Regions from separate parts of the Massilia sp. BHUDP2 genome, predicted to be linked through region 1. Evidence: predicted binding sites of a transcription regulator. Region 1 holds the regulator's gene; each other region holds the start of a gene.

What was found. The regulator sigma-54, encoded in region 1, starts transcription at its own class of promoters, with help from an activator protein. The targets are predictions, from matches to a motif close to TGGCANGNAANCTGCTTT.
Region 2: a site for sigma-54 is predicted at 1,766-1,783, ahead of ACK6C6_RS02680 (PEP-CTERM sorting domain-containing protein). Genes of this name have one in related genera too.
Region 3: a site for sigma-54 is predicted at 2,324-2,341, ahead of ACK6C6_RS10515 (PEP-CTERM sorting domain-containing protein). Genes of this name have one in related genera too.
Region 4: a site for sigma-54 is predicted at 2,177-2,194, ahead of ACK6C6_RS19775 (PEP-CTERM sorting domain-containing protein). Genes of this name have one in related genera too.

What each region holds. Positions count from the first base shown of each region.
Region 1 covers NZ_JBJUVW010000003.1:233,952-238,143, forward strand. The annotation lists gene ACK6C6_RS17820 (enoyl-CoA hydratase/isomerase family protein) at 1-571, opposite strand, end outside; gene hpf (ribosome hibernation-promoting factor, HPF/YfiA family) at 714-1,067, opposite strand; gene ACK6C6_RS17830 (RNA polymerase factor sigma-54) at 1,126-2,601, opposite strand; gene lptB (LPS export ABC transporter ATP-binding protein) at 2,617-3,396, opposite strand; gene lptA (lipopolysaccharide transport periplasmic protein LptA) at 3,405-3,962, opposite strand; gene lptC (LPS export ABC transporter periplasmic protein LptC) at 3,998-4,192, opposite strand, start outside.
Region 2 covers NZ_JBJUVW010000001.1:607,361-611,552, forward strand. The annotation lists gene ACK6C6_RS02670 (quinone oxidoreductase family protein) at 1-970, shown strand, start outside; gene ACK6C6_RS02675 (hypothetical protein) at 967-1,089, shown strand; gene ACK6C6_RS02680 (PEP-CTERM sorting domain-containing protein) at 1,082-1,735, opposite strand; gene ACK6C6_RS02685 (DUF4136 domain-containing protein) at 1,932-2,597, opposite strand; gene pepN (aminopeptidase N) at 2,792-4,192, shown strand, end outside.
Region 3 covers NZ_JBJUVW010000001.1:2,330,072-2,334,263, reverse strand. The annotation lists gene ACK6C6_RS10525 (DUF3616 domain-containing protein) at 12-1,172, shown strand; gene ACK6C6_RS10520 (hypothetical protein) at 1,272-1,637, shown strand; gene ACK6C6_RS10515 (PEP-CTERM sorting domain-containing protein) at 1,634-2,290, opposite strand; gene ACK6C6_RS10510 (amino acid permease) at 2,740-4,113, shown strand.
Region 4 covers NZ_JBJUVW010000003.1:677,803-681,994, forward strand. The annotation lists gene ACK6C6_RS19760 (hypothetical protein) at 1-319, opposite strand, end outside; tRNA gene ACK6C6_RS19765 (tRNA-Arg) at 292-367, opposite strand; gene ACK6C6_RS19770 (c-type cytochrome) at 538-1,434, shown strand; gene ACK6C6_RS19775 (PEP-CTERM sorting domain-containing protein) at 1,506-2,144, opposite strand; gene ACK6C6_RS19780 (right-handed parallel beta-helix repeat-containing protein) at 2,630-4,192, shown strand, end outside.

The DNA.
Region 1 (4,192 bases):
CGTACACGTCCGCCAACCCCACATACAGCGCATCGGCCGCGCCGATGGTCAGGCCGGTCAGGCCCAGGTACTGGCCCAGCTGGCCCGGCGCATGCGACAGGAAGTGGCTGCCGCCCACGTCCGGGAACAGGCCGATGTTCACCTCGGGCATCGCCATCTTGGTGCGGTCGGTCACGATGCGCAGGCCGCAGCTAGGTCCGCCCTGGGCGATGCCCATGCCGCCGCCCATCACCACGCCATCCATCACGGCGATGTAGGGCTTCGGGTAGAAATGAATGAGGTGGTTCAGCGCGTATTCTTCGGTGAAGAAGTCTTCCAGCAGCGCGCTGCCGCCCATGGGGCCGACGTGGCCCATCTCGTGGAAGAAGCGGATGTCGCCGCCGGCGCACAAGGCCTTCTCGCTGCTGCTGGTGATGACCACCGCGTCGATGCCTGCGTCATCCTTCCATTGCAGCAGGATGGCGCTCAGGGCGCGCACCATGTCGAGCGAGAGGGAGTTCAGCGCCTTCGGCCGGTCGAGCGTGATGACGCCGGTGCGGTTGGCAACGCGGGTCAGGACGGTATCGGTCATGATGGTATTCTGTGATCGAAAAGACATGCATTCTACAGAACATTTGTACAAACGGAAGCGTGGAAAAGTAACAGGTATTGTACAAAAGCAAAAAGGGCGTCCCCTCAGACGCCCTTGCTGTGTTTGCGGCTACCCGTATCAGTTACGCGGCAGCGGCTTCTCCGTTGTCCGGAAGGCGCTTGTGCGCCACGTGGTTATGATTTTGCAGCATGGATTTGTGTTTCAGAACCTGCCTGTCCAACCTGTCCATCAAGGTGTCGATGGCCGCATACAGATCTTGCGCAGCACTCGCCACATGCAGAATTTTGCCCGATACCTGTAGGTTGATCTCGGCCTTTTGCCGTTTTTCTTTTTCAGTGAGGTTATCGATGGCGAGGAACACGTGGGTGTCGATCACGTGGTCGAAATGGCGGGTGATGCGCTCGAGCTTATTCTGAACGTATTCACGGATGGCGGGGGTGACTTCGAGATGGTGGCCGCTGATTGTGAGGTTCATACACACTCCTTTGGGAAGGTGCCCTGCCCGCGCCACAAGGTGAGAGTGGGCAGGTGCTTTACAGGGATTTGCGGAGGCTGACGGGCGGAATCTTGAGCGCTTCGCGGTATTTGGCAACCGTCCTGCGCGCAATGACCATACCTTGTTCCCCGAGCATCTCCGCGATCTTGCTGTCGGATAGAGGATTCCTAGGGTCTTCTGCTCCTGTCAATTGCGCAATAAGCGCGCGGATCGCCGTCGAGGAGGCTTCTCCCCCCGCTTCGGTGGCGACGTGGCTTCCGAAGAAGTACTTCAGCTCGAACATGCCGTGCGGGGTCAGCATGTATTTCTGCGTGGTTACACGCGAGATCGTGCTCTCGTGTAGGCCTAGTGTATCAGCTATCTCACGCAAAACAAGAGGGCGCATGGCAACCGCGCCGTGGCTGAAAAAGTTGCGCTGGCGCTCGACGATTGCCTCGGCAACACGCAGGATCGTGTCGAAGCGCTGGCGCATGTTCTTGATGAGCCACTTGGCTTCCTGCAATTGCGCGCCCATCTGGCTTTCGCTTCTACCCTGCTTGAGCAGGTTCGCGTACAGGCTGTTCACGCGCAGCTTCGGCATCACTTCCGGGTTCAGCGAGACGGCCCAGCCGTCCTTGGCGCGGCGCACGATCACGTCCGGCACCACGTAGTCGGACGTGCCCGAGCCGAAGGCGGCGCCCGGGTGCGGATTGCATTGGCGGACCACGGCCTGCACCTCGCGCAGGTCTTCGTCGTCGCAGTCGAGCGCCTTTTTCAGCTTGGTGTATTCGCGCTGCGCGAACCAGGTCAGGTAGCCTTCGACGATCTTCAAGGCAAGGCGCCGCGTCACCAGGGGCACGCCCGGCATGCGGCGGATCTGCAGGGCCAGGCATTCGGCCGCGCTGCGCGCGCCCACGCCCACCGGGTCCAGGCTCTGCACCAGCGCCAGCGCGCAGCGCAGCTCGTCCATCTCGATCTCGAGTTCTGCCGGCAGGCGCGCATGGATGTCGTCGAGCGGCTCTTCCAGGTAGCCGTTGTCGTCGAGCGCATCGATCACCAGCTCGGCCAGCGCGCGATCGCGCAGGCTGCAGCCGGTCAGGCGGATCTGTTCCGTCAGGTGTTCGCGCAGCGTGATGCCGTCGGCTTCCAGCTGCGGACGGCCGTCCTCGTCGTCGCTGCTGCGCGCGCCGCCGCCTTCACCGCCCCAATCCGCATCCGCCTCGCCACGCTCCCCATGGTCTTCGCCATCCGTGCCCTCGGGCTCGGCCTTCGCGCCCTCCTGCCCTTCCTGCCCCGGCTGGGGCGCCGGCGCTTCGCCATTCGCCGGCGCGGTATTGATCGCGCCGTCCGCCAGAAGCCGCACCGAGCGGTCGAGCGGATCGTCGAGCCGTTCGAGCAGCGGGTTGTCGTGCAGGATCTGCTCGATCTCCTGGTGCAGTTCGAGCGTGGAGAGCTGCAGCAGGCGGATCGACTGCTGCAGCTGCGGCGTGAGCGCCAGGTGCTGCGAAGTGCGTAGCTGGAGAGACTGTTTCATGCCTGGTGCTCTTGATTACATCCTGAAGTGCTCGCCGAGGTACACGCGCCGTACGGATTCGTTGGCGATGATGTCGTCAGGGCGGCCCGAGGCCAGCACCGCCCCCTGGTTGATGATGTAGGCGCGGTCGCAAATGCCGAGCGTCTCGCGCACGTTGTGATCGGTGATCAGGACGCCGATGTTGCGCTCCTTCAGGAAGCGCACGATGCGCTGGATCTCGATCACCGCGATCGGATCGACGCCGGCGAAGGGTTCGTCGAGCAGCACGAAGCGCGGGTTGGTCGCGAGCGCGCGCGCGATCTCGACGCGGCGCCGTTCGCCGCCCGACAGCGACAGCGCCGGGTTCTCGCGCAGCTTCTCGATCTGCAGTTCGGCCAGCAGGGTGTCGAGGCGCTCGTTGATCTGGTCGCGGGTGAGCGGCTTGCCGTCCACGCGCTGCAGTTCCAGCACGGCGCGGATGTTCTCCTCCACCGTCAGCTTGCGGAACACCGAGGCTTCCTGCGGCAGGTAGGACAGGCCCAGCACCGCACGGCGGTGGATCGGCAGGCTCGAGATGTCGGTGCCGTTGATGTCGATGGTGCCGGCGTCCGAGGGCACCAGGCCGACGATCATGTAGAAGGAGGTGGTCTTGCCGGCGCCGTTGGGGCCGAGCAGGCCCACCACTTCGCCGCACTCGACCTGCAGCGACACGTCGCGCACCACCAAGCGCTTGCCGTAGCTCTTCTGCAGGCCCTTGACGATCAGGGTGCTGCAGCCTTCGACCGCGGTGGCCGCTGCGTCCGTACTTGCGCTCATGGCTGCCGTCATTGCTTTGCACCTTCGGCTGGCGCCGTGGTACGGCGCGGCGCGATGATCAGGGTACCGCGGCCGCCGCCCACCTTGCTCTGGCCGGTGGGATCGTTGCGCACCTGCGCGACCTCGCGGCGGTTGTCGTAGGAGATGAAGGGGCCCTTGATCTCGTTGGTCATGCGGCCGCCCTCCAGCTCGCGCACCTCGGCGCTGGTGAACAGCTTGACCAGTTCGGCGCGCTCGTCGTATTCGATGCGCTGGGCCTGGCCCTCGACCCACAGGTCGGGACCGCCGTCGCGCTTCTGGCGGAAGGTCGCCAGCTTGCCGTTGTTGGCGGTCAGGGTCACGCTCATGTAGCCCTCCGGCGTTTCCTTCACCAGGGCGCGGTCGGACTTCAGCACCAGGGTGCCGCGCGTGAGCACGACGTTGCCGGTCAGGATGCGGGTCTGCGTGACCTCGTCGACGTCGAGGGAATCGAAGTTGATCACGGCCTGCTTGAGCGAATCGGCACGCTCCGCCGAGGCGCCGAAGGCGGCCAGGCTGAGGAATACGGCAGCGATGATTTTTTTCATGTTCTTGCTTTGTCCTGGGTTGACGCGGCGCGGCCCTACTGCCGCTGCGCGCGTGGCGGATAGACGATCTGGCCGCGGCTGGCCAGGTGCAGCTTCTGGGTCGCGTTGTTGGCCACCATGCCGGTGCCGGTCACGGTGGCGGCCCCCAGCTGCATCTCGATCGCTTGGTCTGTCTTGAGGATTTCTTCGTCGGGCAGCACGGTCAGCGCCTGCGTCTGCACGCGCAGCGC
Region 2 (4,192 bases), on a different contig from region 1:
CAAAGCCATCCGCATCGCCACCCTGGGTGGCCCCGAAGTGCTCGAATACGTGGACGTCGAAGTCGGCGATCCCGGCCCGGGCGAGGCGCGCGTGCGCCACCATGCCATCGGCCTGAACTACATCGATACCTATTACCGCAGCGGCCTGTACAAGCTGGCCCTGCCGTCCGGCCTGGGCCAGGAAGGCGCCGGCGTGGTTGAAGCGGTGGGCGAGGGCGTCACCCACGTTCGGCCGGGCGACCGTGTCGCCTATGCCGGCGGCCCGGCGGGCGCCTACAGCGAGGCGCGCGTCATGCCGGCCAACATGCTGGTGCGCCTGCCGGATGCGATTTCCTTCGAGACTGGCGCCGCCATGATGCTGCAGGGCCTGACGGTGCAATACCTGTTCCGCCAGACCTACCAGCTGCAGCCCGGCCAGACCATCCTGTTCCATGCGGCGGCGGGCGGCGTCGGGCTGATCGCCTGCCAGTGGGCGAAGTCGCTCGGCGTGCACCTGATCGGCACCGTCGGCTCCGAGGAAAAGGCGGAACTGGCGCGCGCCCACGGGGCGGCCCACGTCATCAACTACAACACCGAGGACGTGGTGCAGCGCGTGCTGGAGATTACCCAGGGCGCCAGGGTGCCGGTGGTCTACGACTCGGTCGGCAAGGACACCTTCATCCGTTCGCTCGACTGCCTGCAGCCGCGCGGCCTGATGGTCAGCTTCGGCAATGCGTCCGGCGCGGTGCCGCCCTTCGCGCTTTCCGAACTGGCCTCGCGCGGCTCGCTCTACATCACGCGTCCCACGCTGTTTGCCTATGCCGCCACCCGGCCTGCGCTCGAGGCGATGGCGGCCGAATTGTTCGAGATGGTGGAAAGCGGGAAGATCAGAATCGAGGTCAAGCAGCGCTTCAAGCTGGCGGATGCAGCCGAGGCGCACCGGGCGCTGGAAGGGCGCCGCACGACCGGCTCGACGGTGCTGCTGCCATGAGGGAGTCGGACAAGGAAGAAAGCGGCGCGCCGAAGTTCGGGCGCCTCTTGATCGTGCTGGCGTTCGCGCTGGTGCTGGTCGTGGCGCTCACCTTCGGCTCGGAAGCCTACTTCAGCTGACCGGCTGCTTGCGGCGGCGCGCGGCGCTCAAGCCCAACAGGCCGAGGCCCAGGAGCCCGAGCGACGCCGGTTCGGGCACCGGTGCCGGATCGGTCTCGGCAGCATTCGCGTTGAACTCCAGGCGCGACGAGAAATATTCGAGCGGATCGCCGACGGCCAGGTCCTGGATCTGCAGGGTCCAGGTGCCGAACATGTCGGTGCCATCGAAGGCGGACAGCTGCTTGACCGGGCGGAAGCTGCCGGCGGTCGCCACGCCGCCGACCGCCGTGGCGGCTTCGTCGTCGAAGTTGACGCTGATGCGGCCGCTGCCCGGCCGCGAGCCGGTGTAGGTGCCGGCGTTGACCAGGTTGACCACGGTACCTTTCGGGCCAATCAGGCGGAAGATCATTTCGCTGTTGAACGAGTTACCCGTGCCGATGCAGGCGCTGCCGGCCGCGCCGATGCGTGGATCGTCGCATTTGGAAAACTCGATCAGGACGTTCAGGTCCTGGATGTCGCCGTGCCGGGTAACGTCAAAGTTGCGGAGAAGAATGTTTCCATCGGCGACGCCATACGTCGAATCCGTGACGATGACGGCAGCATGGGCATGCAGGCCGAAGCAGAACAGCACAGCGGACACGGCACTGCGGATGGGGGAAAGTTTCATCGGTCTTCCTTAGCTTTGGAATAATGAATAAAAGCAATAAATATGCCAGCAGGAAAATATCAATGGCATCAATGGCTTAGTGTGGCTAAGAAATATTCATTCCCAAAAGTGTAAAGAAAACCGACATCCGGCGCCGTGTGCCCGACCGGAAAAAGGACGGGGCCTTGCGGCCCCGTCCTTGTCTGTAGCTGGCATGTCAGCCGTTTTGCTGCTTCAGTTCCACCCTGCGCGCCACGCCCGACGGCCCCGGGAAGCCTTCGAAGGCGCTCTGCACCAGGGCCGGCATCAGCGCCGGCGTCGACAGCTCGCGGCTCATGTTGTGCACGGTGACGTCGAACAGGCGCTTGCCGTCGCTGGCCGACTTGATCCCGACCTGCAGTTCGCGGCGGTAGCGGTGCTCGATCGAGACCTGGTAGGCCGGGCTCCAGAACGGATCGTAGAACGGGCTGCTGTAGAACCCGCCCCAGTACGGACGGTGCAGGCCGCGGTAGCCTAAACGCCGCGCCGGATGGTAGTAGGGGCGGTAGAACGGTGAGGCGAACGGGTGGGCGAAGGGCGTGATCGGCTCGACCACGCGCACCGGCACGTCGGTGGTGGTGAAGCGCATCGATACCGTCAGCGCCGGCTTGCCGCCTGCGGCATCGCGGAAGCCCAGGCGCGCCAGCTGGCCGCGCACCAGGTCCTGGTAGGCGCGGTATTCCAGCGTGTCGTCGGCTACCGGCGGCGCCTCGAACACATAGCTCTTGTCCTCGATCTGTGCCGGCCACTGGTGAAAGGTGGTGACATCGCTGCGGATCGTGGTGGCGCACCCGGTCAGCAGCATCGTGAGCGCCGCTCCGGCGGCGATCATCAGGCGTTTCATTGCTTTCTCCCTCGTGAATACGGACTTTTCCTATCCTCTAGATTATCTTCTGTTCAGCAACTAGGTGAATTAATTTACACGCGGTTACTGCATGCACATTCCGATACATACCGCAACGTAGCGGCCAGCCGAAAATCTTGTTGGTAAAATAAGCACTTCAGCCAGCATCCCAACCTGCCTTTTGCGGACTTCCTATGCGCACCGATACGCCCCAGACGATTTACCGGAGTGACTATACCCCGCCGAGCTACCTGGTGGAAACAGTTGAGCTTGGCTTCGACCTCGACCCCGCCCGCACCGTGGTCGCCAACCGCATGACGGTGCGCCGCAACCCCGACAGCGCCCAGCGCGAGATCGAACTCTACGGGGAGGACATCGAACTGGTGGCGCTGCGCCTGAACGGCCGGCAGCTGGAAGACCGCGACTACGCGATCAACGGCAACATGCTCACCATCCCGAACGCGCCCGAAGAAGCCACCCTCGAGATCGAGACCGTCTGCGTGCCGGAGCAGAACACCACGCTGAGCGGCCTGTACACCTCGAACGGCAACTTCTTCACCCAGTGCGAGGCCGAAGGCTTCCGCCGCATCACCTATTTCCCGGACCGCCCGGACGTGATGGCGAAGTACACGGTCATGCTGCGCGCCGACAAGGAACGCTATCCGGTGCTGCTCTCCAACGGCAACCTGCTGGAAGAAGGCGAGCTGGGCGACGGCCGCCACTACGCCAAGTGGGAAGACCCGTTCAAGAAGCCGTCCTACCTGTTCGCGCTGGTCGCCGCGCGCCTGGTCTGCCAGGAAGAGACCTTCCGCCTGGCCGACGGCCGCGACGCCCTGCTGCAGGTGTGGGTCGAAGAGGGCAACCTCGACAAGACCGACTACGCGATGCAGTCGCTCAAGCACAGCATCCGCTGGGACGAGGAGCGCTACGGGCTGGAACTCGACCTCGACCGCTTCATGATCGTCGCCACCAGCGATTTCAACATGGGCGCGATGGAGAACAAGGGCCTGAACATCTTCAACACCAAGTTCGTGCTGGCCAACCCGCGCGTGGCCACCGACAGCGACTTCCAGGGCATCGAGGCGGTGGTGGCGCACGAGTACTTCCACAACTGGACCGGCAACCGCGTCACCTGCCGCGACTGGTTCCAGCTCTCGCTCAAGGAAGGCCTGACGGTGTTCCGCGACCAGGAATTCACCGCCGACATGATCGGCACCGAGACCGGCCGCGCCGTCACCCGCATCGACCAGGTGCGCACCCTGCGCCAAGCCCAGTTCCCGGAGGACGCCGGACCGATGGCCCACCCGGTACGCCCGGACTCCTTTGTCGAGATCAACAATTTTTATACCGTTACCGTGTACGAGAAGGGCGCCGAAGTGGTGCGCATGTACCAGACCCTGCTGGGCCGCGAAGGCTTCCGCAAGGGCATGGACCTGTACTTCCAGCGTCATGACGAGCAGGCCGTCACCTGCGACGACTTCCGCAAGGCGATGGCCGACGCCAATGGCCGCGACCTGACGCAGTTCGAGCGCTGGTACGACCAGGCCGGCACCCCGGTGCTGCGCTTCGAGGCGCGCTACGACGAAGGCGCGCAG
Region 3 (4,192 bases), on a different contig from region 1:
AGGAAGCCCGCATGCACCCGTCCAACATCGTCCTCCTCGAATTCCATCCCGAGCGCGACGAGCTTTGCTACGGCAAGGAACTGCGCGACGGCCTGTCCGTGGCCCTGCGCATGGGCAGCTCGCTCTGGCTCGCCAACGACGAATCGGTCAGCATCGAGCGCCTGACCGTGTGCGAGGTCGACAGCACCGGCCGCAGCAGCTTTACGCGCGACCATCGCCAGTATGCGCTGCACGACTATCTCGACCTGCCGCTGCCGGCGCACGGCGACACCGAGGACGACATCAACGAGGCCGACATCGAGGGCCTGGCCTGCGACGGCAAGTACCTGTGGCTGGCCGGCTCGCACAGCCTGCGGCGCAAGCAGCCGAAGGACGGCGACGGCGTCAGGAAGGCGCACAAGCGCCTCGCCAGCGTCAGCCTGGATGCCAACCGCTACCTGCTGGCGCGCATCCCGGTGTGCCGGGACGGCGACGGCTACACCCTGGAGAAGGAAAGCACCCACAAAGGCAAGCTGCGCACTGCCGCGATGCTGCGCGGCGACCATCAGGGCAACGAACTGACCGCCCTGCTGCGCCAGGACGAGCACCTCGGTCCCTTCCTGTCCATTCCCGGCAAGGACAACGGTTTCGACATCGAGGGCCTGGCCGTGGCCGGCAAGCACCTGCTGCTCGGCCTGCGCGGGCCGGTGCTGCGCGGCTGGGCGCTGGTGGTGGAAGTGGCGCTCGTCGAGGACGAGCAGCCGGGCCGCTTGCGCCTGGCGCCGGTGGACGACAATGGTCGCCTGTACCGCAAGCACTTCCTCGACCTGGGCGGGCTCGGTATCCGCGACCTGTGCGTGCACGGCAAGGACATCCTGGTGCTGGCCGGGCCGACCATGGACCTGGACGGTCCGGTGACCCTGTTCCGCTGGCGCGGCGCAACCCAGCCTGGCAAGGAATGCGTGGTGGCGGCGGACCAGCTCGAACGGGTGCTGGAGCTGCCCTTCGGCCATGGGGTCGATCACCCCGAGGGCATCGCGCTATTCGCGGTCGACAAGGATGGGCGCGACACGCTGCTGGTGGTGCACGATTCGGCCTCGCCCAGCCGGCAGATCGGCGACAGTACCCTGGTGGCGGACGTGTTTACGCTGCCGCGGCGCGAGCGCCCTCATGGGGGCAAGCCGGCGAAATAGGGTATGAAGGGTGCATATTTCCGCACGCCCGTGATTTTTGTTGAATTTCGCGGCCAGTCGCCGGTGGTATTCTCGCCGCCTCGCTCCTGAATCAACGCAATGACTCCCAAGAATACCCTGTGGGCGCTGCTGGCGCTCATGTTTGCCTGCGGCATGTCCGACGCCCTGTATGCCGCCTCCCACGTCCACATGCCCATGTGGTGGATGGTGCTCTCGGCCTTCCTGCTGAGCTTCCTGCCCTACTACTGGTATCGCCTGGACAGCGAAGCGCGGCTGTACCGGCGCCCACGCTGGATGAGCACGGCCGTGGTGGCGATGGCGCCGATCGGGATTCCCCTCTACCTGCTGCGCAGCCGTCCCCAGGGCGGGCGCCTGGGGTCGCTGGCCCGCATGTCGGGCTTCTTGCTGATGATGCTCGGCGCGAGCCTGGCAGGTGTCGTCGCCTTTTTCCTGATGCCGGGTTAAGCCCTGTGCATGGCGCGCCGGCGCCGCACGGCCCCAATGCCGGCAGCGCCCAGCAGCAGGAGTGCGCCCGATGCCGGTTCCGGCACCGCGTTCACCGAAATGTTATCGATGGAAAATTCCGGATTGCCGCCGATGCCGCTGAAGGTGACCGACAGCAGCTTGCGGAAGCTGGCGTCCAGGGTGAAGGTCTGCATGCCCGAGACAGCATGCTTGACGAGGTCCAGGTCGAAGGTCTGGGTGACGGTGCCGCCGCCTGCCAGGGCCCCGACCACGCTGATCCGGTCCGCCCAGAAGTGCTCGTCGCCGAACCAGCTCTCGCCGCCGTCGAAACTGAACAGGTCGAACGCCCCCTGGTTCGCGGCCGAGAGGGTTACCTTGGCGCCATTGAAGTTCACCAGGCGCGTGCTGCCATTCCCGCTCAGCCCTGTGTTGTTGTCGGTGCCCGCAACGATGAAGGAAAAAGCACCGGCATTGCCGCCGTCGCCCATGGCTAGCTTGTAGCCTGAGGCGCTCATGCCGGAGGGAGTGAGCTCGGTCCAGTCAGCGACCTCTTCGAAGTCGATCAGGCTAGCCGCGGCATTCGACGCGACAAATTGGCTCGCCGCAAACACGGCGACGCAGGCGATGACTTTCAGGCCAGGCGTGAGGTTCATGGGACATCCTTATGAAATGTTGTAACCGACTCTCAAGCAATCTTTATGCCTGCAGGAAAGTTTGCTTGGAAATCAATCAAGTAGACGGGCTCGGCGTTCCGAGCACCAAGCGCGTGTCAAATTTGTCGACACGCGCTGCCTGAGGCTCGCGCCGCCTGAATCGTCCTTTTGCTAAGCTGTTTCCGTCGCCACGCCACGCCGTGGCCGGTCCACTTTCATTGATTGGAGAATTGCCATGCGCAAGATGATCATGATGGCCATTGCAGGCCTGCTCTGGAAAAAATTCGGCGGCAAGATGGCGCAACGCTATCCGATGGGACGCCGCAGCTACCGCCGCTTCTGATCCGCCCGGGCGGCCGCCCATCGGCTTTCGGGAGGCGCGCCGTCCATCGCGGCCCTGCTTGCAGTAAAATCGCTGGCTTTAAGGCAACTTTCGCTGAAGGCCGACGATGGACACCGCCAAGCATGAACTCAAACGTGGCTTAAAGAACCGCCACATCCAGCTGATCGCCCTCGGCGGCGCCATCGGCACCGGCCTGTTCCTGGGCGTGGCCCAGACCATCCAGCAAGCCGGCCCCTCCGCCCTGCTCGGCTACGCCATCGCCGGCCTGGTCGCCTTCCTCATCATGCGTCAGCTCGGCGAGATGATCGTCGACGAGCCGGTCGCCGGTTCCTTCGGCTATTTCGCCAGCAAGTACGGCAGCCCGATGGCCGGTTTCGTCTCCGGCTGGAACTACTGGGTGATGTACATCCTCGTCAGCATGGCCGAGCTGTCCGCGCTCGGCATCTATGTCCAGTACTGGTTCCCGGACATCCCGACCTGGGTCTCGGCGCTCGCCTTCTTCGTGCTCGTCAATTCGCTCAGCCTGCTTAACGTGAAAACCTTCGGCGAGCTCGAATTCTGGTTTTCCATCATCAAGGTGGCGGCCGTGGTCGGCATGATCGTGTTCGGCCTGTACCTCCTGATCAGCGACACGGCCGGCCCCCAGGCCGGCGTGGCCAACCTGTGGCAGCACGGCGGCTTCTTCCCGAATGGCTTTGCCGGCCTGGCGCTGTCGATGGCGGTCATCATGTTCTCCTTCGGCGGCCTGGAAATGATCGGCATCACCGCGGCCGAAGCCGACAACCCGGGCCGCACCATCCCGCGCGCCATCAACCAGGCCATCTGGCGCATCGCCATCTTCTACGTCGGCGCGCTGGCCGTGCTCTTGATGCTGTACCCGTGGCAGAAGGTGGTCACCGGGGGCAGCCCCTTCGTGCTGATCTTCGCCGCGCTGGACAGCAATGCGGTGGCCAACATCCTCAACCTGGTGGTGCTGACGGCCGCCCTGTCGGTCTACAACGGCTGCACCTATGCCAACAGCCGCATGCTGTTCGGCCTGGCCGAACAGGGCAACGCGCCGCGCGCCCTGCTCAAGGTGAGCAAGCGCGGCGTGCCGCTGGCCGCCCTGGGCGTGTCGGCGCTGGCCACCGGCATCTGCATCTGCGTCAACTATTTCCTGCCGCGCGACGCCTTCGGCATGCTGATGGGCCTGGCCGTGGCGGCCTTGGTCATCAACTGGGGCATGGTGTGCTGGAGCCACCTGCGCTTCCGCCGCGCCAAACAGGCGGCGGGCCAGGCGACTGCCTTCCGCAGCCCCTGGTTCCCGCTCACGAACTACCTGTGCCTGGCCTTCCTGGCCGGCATCATCGTGGTGATGTACCTGACGCCGGGCCTGCAGCTGTCGGTGTGGATGATCCCGGCCTGGCTGGCCCTGCTGGCGCTGGGCTACTGGCTGCGCCAGCGTAACCTGGCCGGCTCCACGGTCGCCTCCGTGTCGTAAAGACGCGATAAAGCGACAGCTCAGGCGCATTTCATGACTGGCGAGTCAATTTGTCATGTTGCGCTAGCTCAACAGCCGG
Region 4 (4,192 bases), 440 kb from region 1:
CTCCTCCAACTGCAAAACTGGCAAGAAATTTTAGCATTTTAAAAATAAATGACTCGTGCTCATCAGTAACGTGCGCACCCTTTTTGCGTGGACGCGACGAGGCAGCGAGCAGGAATGTGTTGCGTAATTGCAATAGAAATTTACCGTCACGTAGGAAGAGACGGAACAAATGCTTGAACGAATAGCAAGTTTTCAGGGCGATGCGCGCACTGAGAAAAAAGATGAATACGTGGTGCTCAGGTGCGAGCAATCCACATGCGACCTGATCGGTCTTGGGAATTCCTGGGGGAGTGGCGCGGCTGGCGGGGATCGAACCCACGACCCTTGGCTTCGGAGGCCAATACTCTATCCACTGAGCTACAGCCGCGTAGAGTGAAGTGTCCGAAGAATACAGTCTTTCGGCCCTGCCGTCCATGGCGGGCAAGCGAATTTCGTTACATTTTGGCAGCTTTACGTCTATAATCAGCTGCTTGAGGGCATTTCAAAAAAGGCACGAGATGCCGCGGTAGCAGGTTTTTTTATTGAATTAAGGAAATCATGAGCGACGCACACAACGAACATCAATCCCTGATCCGTACGCCCAAGCAGCTCGTCGCCGCCGTAACAGGATTCTTCCTGGTCATTGTCATTGGTATCATCCTACTCGTCGTCTTTGCCACCAGCGACCGCCTGACCGGCGCCGGCACCGACAGCCAGGCCAGCGGCGCAGTCGAAAGCCGTATCCGCCCACTGGCCGATGCAGGTTTCACCCTGGTGGATGCCAACGCCCCCCGCGTGCTCCAGGCCGGCGCCGCCGTGTATGCCGCCGTCTGCGCCGCCTGCCACGACAGCGGCGCCGCGGGCGCTCCCAAGACCGGCGACACCGGCTCCTGGTCCGCACGTCTCGGCCAGGGTTACGACACCCTGGTGAAACACGCGATCGAAGGCATCCGCGCCATGCCTGCCAAAGGCGGCAATCCGGACCTCGACGATGTCGAAGTCGCGCGCGCCGTCGTCTTCATGACCAACAAGAGCGGCGCCAGCTTCAAGGAACCTGCCGTCCCCGCCCCTGCCGCCGCACCGGCCGCCACGGCCACCGCAGCCGCACCGGCTGCAGAAGCGGCCACCCCGCCGGCAGCACCGGCCACTGCTGCTGTTGCGCCTGCGGCAGCACCTGCGGCGGCCGCGCCGGCAGTCGCCAGCGCCGACGCCGGCAAGAACGTCTTCAATACGGCCTGCATCGCCTGCCATGGCGCCGGCATCGCCGGTGCTCCCAAGCTGGGCGACAAGGCAGCGTGGACGGCACGCGTGGCGCAGGGCAATCCTGTCCTGTACGAACACGCCATCAAGGGTTTCCAGGGGAAAGCCGGCGTCATGCCGCCGAAAGGCGGCGCTGCCGTCAGCGATGCCGACGTCAAGGCTGCCGTCGACTACATGGTCGCTGCCGTCAAATAAAACAAACAAGGGCGGCACGAGCTGCCCTTGTTGCATGAGGCATGTCGCGCCTGCTGGCCGACATGCTTTTTTTACGCGCGCTTGCGCCTGCGTGCGGCGACCAATGCCAGCAGGCCGATTCCGCTCAGCAGCACGATGCCCGGCTCCGGTACGTCGAGCTCGGTGCTGACCAGGAACTGGAACGAGATCGTCTGTACGTTCTTGCCACCGATTCCTTCGATACCGACCAGTTCAAAGTCGTTGGGGAAAAAGCCGTCCCATGGGTTGGGCTGGCTAACCTGGGAAACCAGGTTCTCGGTATTGTCGACCAAGTTGCCGCCCGGCTGGAGAAAGCTGATGCGGGCGTCGACGAGCCGGACCGGCATCAGCAGGTCGAGGCCGTCATTGAAAATGCCGATGCCGAGCAGCGCCACGTCGTCGATCGCGGGGAACAGATCACGGTCGGCAGACAGCGTAATGATGATCAGGCTGCGCGTTGAATCCACATCGGTTTCGGTTTCGTTCACAGCCAGGAAGCCGCCCGCACGCGGGATGGCTTCCGGCCTGCCATCGAAACGGAAGATACCCGCGACATCATTACCGCTTTCCGTCCCGCCGACGTAAATGGAATACGTCGTGTCACTTGCAACGATCGGCGCCGCACTGGCCGGTGCCGCCAGGCCTGCCAAAAACATGAGCATAAAAGCAAGAATCTGCCGATAGTTTTTCATTGCCCTCTCCCGTTGTTAGCTTTGCAGTATGCAGAGCAAAAAACATGCCTGCCGAGAAAAGCGCGATGAATCAATAGGCTTCCTGCTCTTCCATCCATACGTTACCTGTTTTGTAAAAAACTCCGACATTTATTGCAAATTAAACATAATTATAAATGTATAAACATAACTTCAAATTTGTGTCAACCTGCTGAGCCCAAACTAATGTTTCCCAATGTATCGAAACTGTTTGTCAGCTTTACAGCAAGGCCAGAAGGCATGCGTTCCAACTATAGCAATCAAATTTGCCAAAAAACACGCAAGATGCCAGCAAATTGCAGCATGATCGCAACACATTTGTAGGCAATGGAAATTCCTGTGAGAACAAATTTTCCTAGGAAAATATTGTTTTCGGAGGATTTTTCTTACAATTGGTTACGTATTTTCCCGCTCGCATCATATACTCTGGAACAAATGTGTCGCTGAGAAATTTCCTACAGACACAAATGTTAGACAAAAGACTAGAGGATTTTATGCGTCAACTCCGCCTTACCTTCACCCGAACCGCACTCGCGCTGGCATGCGCTGCCGCCGTGGCGCCGGTGTCGGCTGCCACCCTTTCCGTCGGCGCAGGGAAAACATATGCTCGCCCTTGCCAGGCGTTTGCTGCCGCTAAAAGCGGCGATATCGTCGAAATCACAGGCAATGCAACCTATAGCGGCGACGTGTGCGGTATCAGCGTCAGCAACTTGACCATCCGCGGCGTCAACGGCCGTCCAAAAATCGATGCTGCGGGCAAGAATGCCATGGGCAAAGGCATCTGGGTCGTCAGCGGCAGCAACGTCGTGATCGAGAACGTCGAAATGTACGGCGCCAAGGTGCCCGACCACAATGGCGCTGCATTGCGTCTCGAAGGCACTAACTTCACGCTGCGCAATTCCTATCTGCACGACAACGAGAACGGCATCCTGACCGGCGCGAATACCAGCAGCAACATCCTTGTCGAGTATTCGGAATTTGCGCGCAATGGCTATGGCACCGGCTATACCCACAACCTGTACATCGGCAACGTCGGCAGTCTGACCTTCCGCTACAACTACTCGCATGATGCGCATGGCGGCCATAACCTGAAATCGCGCGCCCGCGTCAACACGATCACCTATAACCGTTTCTCGAGCACGCCCGCTGGCCAGGAAGGCGCGCGCAAGCCGAGCTATGAGATCGACATTCCGAACGCCGGCACCGCCTATGTCATCGGCAACGTCATCCAGCAACCGGCGAGCCACAACAATCCGAACCTGCTGGCCTTCGGCATGGAAGGTGCTTCCAATCCGACTCAGGACCTGTACGTCGTCAACAATACCTTCCTGAATGAAGACAGCTCGCGCGGCACCTTCGTCCTGGTCGGCAGCGCCGTGACCAAACCAGTCCTGATCCAGAACAATATCTTCGGTGGGGTTGGCACGATGTCGTCCCAGGCCAGCGCCATCAAGAAGTCCAACTACGCTGCCCTCGCACCGGCATTCGTCAACCGCGCAGCCTACGACTTGCGTCCGACATTGGCCGGGCTGGTCATCGATGCAGGCTCGGATCCGGGCAACAGTGCTGCCGGCGTGTCCCTGAAGCCAGCCGCGCAGTACCACCATGTGGCAGCTTCCGAAACCCGTCCGGCAGGTAGCCTGGATATCGGCGCCTACGAAGCCGGGACGGCGGTGACGACGGCTCCGGCTCCGGCACCGGCACCGGCCCCGGCGCCGGAACCAGAACCGGCACCGACGCCGTCGGCCGATGGCTGGACCCACTGTGCCAACGAAGGCGGCACCTGCTCCTTCACCGGCACGCGCCAGGTCCGCTACGGGGCTCCGGGCTATTACAACTACAAGACGGTCACCGCTTCGACCCCATGCACCAATGCGGTGTTCGGCGATCCGAAGAAGTCGACTGCCAAGACCTGCAGCTATTCGAACACGACCAGCGGAACGACGCCGACCACGACCACCCCGACCACGACCACCGTAACCTGGACGTTCTGTGCGAATGAAGGCGGCGTATGCTCGTTCAGCGGCACC